Regions from separate parts of the Rathayibacter caricis DSM 15933 genome, predicted to be linked through region 2. Evidence: riboswitches for the same ligand, from Rfam matches in the RefSeq annotation. Region 2 holds a riboswitch; the other holds the start of a gene.

Region 1 (4,370 bases), 250 kb from region 2:
CGGCGAGCGCGTCGACGAGGTGCTCGTCGTGCGTGACGGTGAGGATCGCGCGCCCGTCCGCACGCAGCTCGGCCAGCAGGTCCACGACCACGTCCCAGGTGCGGCGGTCCTGGCCGAAGGTCGGCTCGTCGAGCACGACGACCGACGGCCGGCGCACCAGAGCGGAGGCGACGGCGAGGCGCCGCTTCTCCCCGCCCGACAGCGTGAACGGATTGGCGTGGGCGAGCGAGGACAGCCCGAGCCGCTCGAGCATCGCGTCGGCGCGCGAGCGCTCCGCCTCGTCGCGGGCGCCGAGGTGCAGCTCCTGCCGCACTCGCGCCGTGAGGAACTGGTGCTCCGGCTCCTGGAAGACCATCGCGACCCGATCCGCGAGCTCCCTCGAGCGCCAGCGGTGCGGATGCGGGGACGCCCCGGCCCGGACCTCGTCCGACGCGATGACCTGTCCCGCCGCCGGATCCAGGAGCCCGGCCAGGGTCAGCGCGAGGGTCGACTTGCCCGCTCCGTTGGGCCCGAGGACGGCGGTGACCCGGCCCTGTCCGATCTTGACGTCCAGTCCCTCCGAGACGCGGGGCGGGTGGCGGACTCCGAAGAGCGGTCGCGCGATGGCCAGATCCACGGTGCGCAGCGCCGGAGGGGCGGCGCCGTCCGGTCCCGGGCGCCGCGCGGGGCGCTCCCCCGGCAGCCACACGCCGGCGGCCTCGAGGACCGCGCGGGCCTCCACGAGCACGGTCGACGGAGCGCCGTCGGCGATCACCGCGCCGTCCGAGCCGAGCACGACGATCCGATCGACGAGATCGACCCACACGTCGACCCGGTGCTCGACGACGACGAGGGTCGCCCCGCTGCGCGCCGTGCTGCGCTGGACCGCGTCGCGCACCTCGCGGACCCCGTCGGGGTCGAGATTCGCGGTCGGCTCGTCCAGCAGCAGGAGTCGGGGGCGCATCGCCAGCACACCCGCCAGGGCGAGCCTCTGCTTCTGACCACCCGAGAGCGCCGAGGTGGAACGGTCCAGCGCGACATCCAGCCCGACGTCGTCGAGCGCCTGCCGCACCCGCTCCGGGATCTCGCCCGCCGGGACACCGAGGTTCTCGCAGGCGAAGCCCACGTCGTCGCCCACGCGGGCGAGCACCGCCTGCGTGTCCGGATCCTGGAGCACGAGGCCCGCGACTCCGCGACGACGGACCGGTGCGTCCCCGTCCAGGACGAGCGCGCCGGTCGACGCGCCGTCCTCCTCGCCGCCGAGGACTCCGGCGAGAGCGTGCAGGAGGGTGCTCTTGCCCGCGCCCGAGGGTCCGAGCAGGAGCACCCGCTCCCCGGCTGCGATCTCGAGATCGAGCCCGGTGACCGCGGAACGGGAGCGCCCGGCGTGCCGCCAACTCCATCCGCGGGCGGAGACCGCCGCGCCGCTCATCGGGCGCCCGCGGCCGCTCCGTCGATCACCCGGCCCTCGCGTCCCGAGGCGAAGCGGTCGAGCGCTCCGGAGGCGGCCAGTCCGCGGACCGCGAGCCACGGGAGCAGGCCCGCGAGAAGGATGCCGGAGACGATCGAGGACACGATGTAGACCGTGGCGAAGAGCCCGTCGACTCCGACGTACCAGAGGAGCAGATCGTTGATCGCGAGCGCGAGCCCGGCCCCCGCTCCGGCGAGCAGAGCGACGATCGGGCGGCCGCTGCGGTAGAGGAACAGGGCCAGGATCAGCTCGGCACCCAGACCCTGCACGAGCCCGGAGAGCAGGACCAGGTAGCCCCACTGGGTGCCGATGAGCGCGGAGACGACCGCGGCGAGCAGCTCGGTGTAGAGCGCTGCACCGGGCTTGCGGATGATGAGACCGCCGAGGACACCGGCGAAGAGCCAGCCGCCGCCGAGGATCCCGCCGAGCCCGGGGAGGAACTCGAACGCGAGGCCGAGGACGTTCGTCGCCAGGCCCCAGGCCCAGAAGACGATGCCGCTCGCGACGGCGACGACGCTCGCCACGACGATGTCGACGACGCGCCAGCGCAGATCGCGGCGCGGAGCGGTGCGGGCGGAGGGGGTGGTGGTGTTCTGCACTGACGTGCCCTTTCGTGGAAGCGAATGGAGGGCACGGGTAGTAAGAGGAGATCGAAACGTTCCTTCGCTGGCATGACCCAGATCAGGTTCGACGGTCGAAGGCTGAAAGCCTTCCTCTCAGTCCGGTGCACCGGACTCCCGTGTTCGTCAGCAATCATAGACAGCATGCTGTGGTCGGTGGTCGTCGTTCTCGCCGTCCTGCTGCTCCTGCTGCTGCAGGTGCTCGTCCATGAGCGGCGACGACGCCTCCGCCGCGAGCTGCTGGCACAGGGCAGGCGAGTCCGCGGGCGCGTGATCGCGGACGACCCGGGAGCGCGGGCCGGGCGTCTGCTCGTCGCCTACCGGCTCGAGAACGGCGAGGAGCGGCGCGCTCTGAAGACGCCGCAGCGTCGAGGGGACGCGTGGATGGCGGGCGAGCCCGTCGTCGTCGTGTACGACCCGCGACGCCCGACCGACGCGGAGCGACTCGTCGTCGGATTCGGCCGCACCAAGACGACCTGGTTCACCGCGCGCCCGATCCGGACGCGCTGAGCGCCCCTACTTCTTCAGGGCCCGCACGATGCGTGCGAGCGCCTTGCCGGTCACCCACACGAACGGGATGCCGACAGCGAGCACCGACACGATGTTGGGCTGGAAGCGCAGGCCGAGGTCGTCCTTGATGTAGGCGCCGATCGGCATGACCGCACCGCCGCCGCCACCACCGCCCTCCTGACCGTCCTCGGATCCGCTGCCCCCGCCGAAGCCGAACCAGCGGAGGGCGACCGGGACCATCGTGGCGCCGTCGACGCTCACGGGCTCCCCGTAGATCGTCGCGGTACCCGCGGAGGTGACTTTGTCGGCCAGGGACACGGCGATGTTGGGCATGCCCGAACGCTACTCCGCGGCTCTCGGCGGCGACAACCGCCGCGCGGGCGCGCACAGCACTCCCCCATCCCGGTCGAGGGAGCCGATGCGATGATCGAGGATGCCTTCCCGCCCCCGCCGTCGACACCCGGTCCGCTCGACCGCGGTCGCGGTGGCGAGCACGGGGCTGGCCGCGTTCCTCGCCTTCCACCGCGTGCTCCCGGAGGCGTCGGGCTGGTTGTCGGTCGTCGAGACCGCGATCCCGTGGTCCGGACTCGCGGTGCTCCTGCTCGTCGCCTCGGCCGTCGCCCTGCGCTCGCGCGGTGCCGGTGCGGCCGTGACGGTGCTCGCGATGGTCTACGGGGTGCTCGTCCTGCCCGTCGCGGTGCCTGCTGCCGCTGTGCGCTCCGGTTCGTTCACGGTCGTCAGCCAGAACATCGGCGGCAGCGGCGAGGCCGGCGCCGCCGCGGCGGAGCTCGCCTCTGCCGAGCCCGACGTGATCGCGCTGCAGGAGTTGACCGCCGACGCGCGCGACGCGGTCGACGACGAGCTGTCGGAGGCCTACCCGCACTCCTACGTCGTCGGGACAGTGGGCGTCTGGAGTCGGGGAGTGCTCTCGAACGGCGAGCCGCTGGATCTGGGGCTCGGCTGGGACCGCGCGCTCGCGGTCGACATCGGCACCACGCTGGGCACGACCCGGCTCTTCGTCGTGCATCTGGCGTCGTTCCGACTGGGCGACCACGAGGAGCGCGATGCGACACTCGCCGGTCTGGCCGATGCCCTCGCGGCGGACGAGTCCCCGAGGACTCTCGTCGTGGGCGACTTCAACACGGCGACCGACGACCACCTGCTCGCCCCGGTGCTCGAGCAGGCCGGGCTCGTGCGCACCTCGGGCATCGGGTTCCCTGCCACGTGGCCGTCGCTCCTCCCGCTGGTCGGCCTCGACCACGCCCTCGCCGACGGCGTGCCCGCGGCGACCGTCGAGGTCCTGCCGCCCAACGGATCGGATCACCGGCCCGTCAGTCTGACGATCGGCTCCGCGTAGCGAGCGTGTCGCTGAGGTCGATGCCCTTCGCCGACTCCGGCGCCGAACGCGCCAGCAGCGAGGCGGGTCGGACCGCCCCCGTGCCGAAGCGTGCCGCGACCCCGTCGACGGCGAGCTCGGCGTCGCGCCAGTCGTCGGAGTCGTTCCAGAGCGAGAAGGCGACCTCGTCGCCGTCGACGAGCTGCTCGCCGCGCACGCCGATGAGGCGCACGGGTCGGCGCATCGGGTTCGCCGCCTCCAGCAGTGCCGACGACGCCTCGTAGAGGACCCGCGCCACGTCCGTCGCCTCGGGCAGCGTCCGGGAGCGGGTGAGCGTGCTGAAGTCGCCGAAGCGCACCTTGACCGCCACCGTGCGGCAGCGCACTCCGCCGCGACGCAGGCGGACCGCGACCTTGTCGCAGAGCCTCAGGAGCTCGCGACGGACCAGCTCGGG
Region 2 (4,370 bases):
GTCGGTGCTCGCCGAGCGCGACTTCGCGAGCGCGGCCTCCGCCGAGGCGGCGGCGCTCACCGCGGGCGAGCGCGCGCGGGCCGAGGCCGTCGTCGCCGAGCACGAGCGGCGCAGGGCCGCCGTCGACGCGGTGCTCGCGGAGCCCGAGCTGCAGGGGCTTCCCACGACCCCCGTCGACCTCGCCGGCGCCGAGGAAGCGGCCCGACTCGCCTCCGCCCGCCGCGACGAGGCACGCTCGCGGCTCTCGGTGCTCGAGCACCGGGCCGCACGACTGGCCGAGCTGTCCGTCCTCGCCGAGAACAGGCTGCGCTCGCTCGAGGGCCGGCTCCGTCGGCACGAGGAGCTGCGTGCTCTCGCCGAGACGATCGACGGCCGGGGCCAGAACACCCGCCGCATGGATCTCGAGGCCTTCGCGCTCGCGGGCCGCCTCGAGGAGATCGTGGGCGCGGCGAACCTGCGCCTCGGCGCGATGACCAGCGGCCGCTACTCCTTGCTCCACGACGACTCCCTCGCCTACCGCAACACCTCCTCCGGCCTCGGGATCGAGGTGCTCGACGCGTTCACGGGCGTGCGCCGCCAGCCCGCCTCGCTCTCGGGAGGCGAGACGTTCCTCGCGTCGCTCGCCCTCGCCCTCGGTCTCGCCGACGTCGTCACGGCGCAGTCGGGCGGTATCACACTCGAGACGATGTTCATCGACGAGGGCTTCGGCTCGCTCGACGCCGAGACCCTCGAGACCGCGCTGGGCACGCTCGACGCGCTCCGGTCCGGCGGTCGCACGATCGGACTCATCAGCCACGTCGACGCGATGCGCGAGCGGCTGCCGATCGGGCTCCGTGTCGTGGTCGGCGATCGCGGCGACAGCACGCTCCGCACGGACTGAGCGCTACCGCGCCGATCGGCGGTGCCGCGCGACCGCGTCCGTGTTCCCGCAGCGCGCGGAGCAGTAGCGCTGCCGACCGGCCCGGGATTCGTCGACGAAGACCCTGTCGCAGCTCTCGCGCGCGCAGACGCCCATCCGGAGCCCGGCGGAGGAGGACACGAAGAACGCGAGGCCGCCCGCGGTCACCGAGCGGACGCGAGTGACGACGTCGCTGTCGTCCGGCACGAGGTGCAGGTGCGGCGGCATGCCGTCGTGGGTCGCGACGAACAGCGACCCGGCGACCTCGGCGAGCAGGGCGTTCACCTCGTCGCAGCGGGCCTGGACGGAGGTCGCGGTGAAGACGCCCCGCATCCGCCTGCCCCAGGTCCGCAGTGCGAGCGTCGCGGAGGGAGCGAGCGCCGGTTCGCGGACGCCCTGCTCGCGCAGCAGCGGCTCGATCGCGTCGTCGGGCGCCGCGTTCACGAGCGCGGCCGCGAGTCGCGGGCCGACCTGGTGGCGGTGGTCGAAGCTCATCCGCCGACTGTAATGGTTGAACGTCACCGAGGCATGACGTGAGGATCGGCGCATGCACGAGCACCGATGGACACGACTCTCCCGCCACCCGACCAGCGAGGGGATCCTCAGCTACCTGCAGTGCCCCTGCGGGGCGCGGGAGATCGAGCTCCTCCCGCTCGCGCCCGCCGTGCTCGTGGCCTCCAGGGAGGGTCGGAGCCGCTGCTAGGGTCGTGCGCAGTGACACGGGGTGCCCGAGAGGGCTGAGAGAAGACCCGTTGAACCTGATCTAGTTCGTACTAGCGAAGGGATGTCGCGAATGAGCATTCGCACGCCTGCCCACCCGACCCTCCACGACCTCGACGGGGCCGCCGTCGGCCGCGATCTCGAGGAGCTGCGCCGGAAGGCGCCGCTCGTCCAGTGCATCACCAACGCGGTGGTGACCGGATTCACGGCCAACAGCCTCCTCGCGCTGGGCGCCAGTCCGGCGATGGCGGACCTGCCCGGCGAGGCCGGCGTCTTCGCCGCGATCGCCTCCGCGACGCTCGTGAACCTCGGCACTCCCGGTGCCGAGCAGCGCGCCGGCGCCCGCGAGGCGATCGCCGCCGGCGGCCGGTGGGTGCTCGATCCGGTCGCCGTCGGCCCGCTGCCGGTGCGCACCGCCTTCGCCGCCGAGATCGTCGCCCTGCGGCCCTCGATCATCCGCGGCAACGCCTCCGAGATCCTCGCGCTGGCGGGACTCGGAGCAGGCGGGCGCGGAGTGGACGCGGTTCACGGCGCCGAGGACGCGCTCGACGCCGCGAAGGAGCTCGCGCTGCGCACCGGCGCCGCTGTCGCCGTCTCGGGTCCGGTGGACCTCGTGACCGACGGGGTCGCGATCGTGCGCGTCACGGGCGGGCACCCCCTCCTCACCCGGGTGACCGGCGGAGGCTGCGCTCTCGGCGCGGTGATGGCCGCCTTCCTCGGGGCGTCGGACGATACTCCCGCAGCAGCGCTGCGCGCCGCCGTCGCGGGATCGGTCGTGTGGGGCCTCGCGGCCGAGCACGCGGCCTCCGTGTCGGCCGGCCCCGGATCCTTCGCCGTGGCGCTGCTCGACGCGGTCTCGGCCCTCGACGCGGCGGTCGTCGCGGAGAAGGCGAGGATCGCATGAGGCCCCTCGACCTCTCCGTCTACCTGGTCACCGACACCCGGCAGTGCGGGGTGCGCGGAGTGCCCGCGGTGGTCGCTGCAGCCGTCGTCGGCGGTGTCCGCACGGTGCAGATCCGCGACCACGACGCCTCCGCGGCCGAGCTGCTCGCTCTCGTCCTGGCCGTCGCCGAGGTGCTCGACGACAGCACGACCCTCCTGGTCGACGACCGCGTCGACGTCGCCCTCGCCGCGCGGCTCGCCGGCGCCCGGGTGCACGGCGTGCACGTCGGGCAGTCCGATCTGCCCGTCGCCGCGGCACGCGCGCTGCTGGGACCCGACGCGGTCGTCGGGCTGACGGCGAACACGACCGCCCACCTCGACGCCGTCCACGCCCTGCCCGCGGGCACCGTCGACTACCTCGGAGTCGGAGTGATCCGCCCGACCACCACGAAGCCGGACCACCCGGCGCCGCTCGGGATCGACGGCTTCGCCGCTCTCGCCGCCGCGACTGCGCTCCCCTGCGTCGCCATCGGCGGCGTGGACGCCCGCGACGCAGCTCCCCTGCGGGCGGCGGGCGCGGCGGGGCTCGCCGTCGTCTCCGCGATCTGCACGGCGGCCGACCCCGCCGACGCCGCTCGGAGCCTGCGCTCGGAGTGGGACCGATGACCGCGCGGATCCCCCGCGTGCTCAGCATCGCGGGCACCGACCCGACCGGCGGCGCGGGCATCCAGGCCGACCTCAAGTCGATCGGGGCGCTCGGCGGCTACGGGATGGCGGTCGTCACCGCGCTGGTCGCGCAGAACACGCACGGTGTGCGCTCCGTCCATCTGCCCCCGACCTCCTTCCTCCGCGAGCAGCTCGACGCCGTCAGCGACGACGTCGAGATCGACGCGGTGAAGATCGGGATGATCGCGACCGCCGCGATCGGCGCCGAGATCCTCGACTGGCTCGAGACGGTGCAGCCGCCGCTGATCGTCGTCGATCCGGTCATGATCGCGACCAGCGGCCACCGCCTGCTCGACCCCGAGGCCGAGGAGTGCGTCCGCGGGCTCGTCCGTCGGGCACACCTCGTCACTCCGAATCTCCCCGAGCTCGCGGTGCTCGCGGGGACAGCGCCCGCAGAGGACTGGCACGAGGCGCTGCAGCAGGGCGCGCAGCTCGCCCGCAGCCTCGGCACCGCCGTGCTCGTGAAGGGCGGCCACCTCGACGGCCCCTCGACTCCGGACGCCGTGGTCACGCCCGAGGGCGAGGTGCGCGAGGTCCCGGGTGAGCGCGTCGCCACTGCGAACACGCACGGCACGGGCTGCTCGCTCTCCTCCGCCCTGGCCGTGCTCCTCGCCGGACGCTCCACCTCGGCCGACGATCTCGCCGAGGCGCTGACGCAGGCGAAGGAGTGGCTGACCGGCGCCCTGCGCGCGGCCGACGCCCTCGAGGTCGGCAGCGGCAACGGCCCGATCGACCACTTCCACCGGCACAGGACCCCGCCGTTCTGCAGCGCCGTCTGGGAGGAGACGGAGCCGCTGCGCCGCGCGATCGACGCGCTGCCCTTCGTGACCGCGCTGGGCGACGGCACCCTGGAGCGCGACGACTTCGAGTGGTACCTCGCCCAGGACGCTCTCTACCTCTCGGAGTACGCGCGCGTGCTCGCCGTCGCGGCGCAGAAGGCTCCTACCGCCCAGGAGCAGGTCTTCTGGGCCGAGAGCTCCGGCCAGGCGATCGCGACGGAGGCGCAGCTGCACCGCGACCGCCTCGGCGGCCGCACCGCGACCCCGTCCGACACCACCCGCGGCTACGTCGACCACCTGACGGCCGTCGGAGCGAGGGGCGGCTACGGCGAGATCGTCGCGGCGCTGCTCCCGTGCTTCTGGCT

The links. A riboswitch is a leader RNA that binds a small molecule or an ion and turns the genes downstream of it on or off. The one in region 2 is predicted to bind thiamine pyrophosphate.
Positions count from the first base shown of each region.
Region 1: another riboswitch for thiamine pyrophosphate. It lies ahead of C1I63_RS13465 (ECF transporter S component); the one in region 2 lies ahead of thiM (hydroxyethylthiazole kinase).

Region 1 is NZ_PZPL01000001.1:2,898,720-2,903,089, reverse strand. It holds gene C1I63_RS13470 (ABC transporter ATP-binding protein) at 1-1,411, opposite strand, end outside; gene C1I63_RS13465 (ECF transporter S component) at 1,408-2,049, opposite strand; TPP riboswitch at 2,092-2,200, opposite strand; gene C1I63_RS13460 (DUF3592 domain-containing protein) at 2,215-2,580, shown strand; gene C1I63_RS13455 (hypothetical protein) at 2,587-2,913, opposite strand; gene C1I63_RS13450 (endonuclease/exonuclease/phosphatase family protein) at 3,014-3,937, shown strand; gene dinB (DNA polymerase IV) at 3,912-4,370, opposite strand, start outside.
Region 2 is NZ_PZPL01000001.1:2,646,059-2,650,428, reverse strand. It holds gene C1I63_RS12290 (AAA family ATPase) at 1-880, shown strand, start outside; gene C1I63_RS12285 (CGNR zinc finger domain-containing protein) at 884-1,393, opposite strand; gene C1I63_RS19800 (hypothetical protein) at 1,446-1,601, shown strand; TPP riboswitch at 1,609-1,700, shown strand; gene thiM (hydroxyethylthiazole kinase) at 1,692-2,522, shown strand; gene thiE (thiamine phosphate synthase) at 2,519-3,166, shown strand; gene thiD (bifunctional hydroxymethylpyrimidine kinase/phosphomethylpyrimidine kinase) at 3,163-4,370, shown strand, end outside.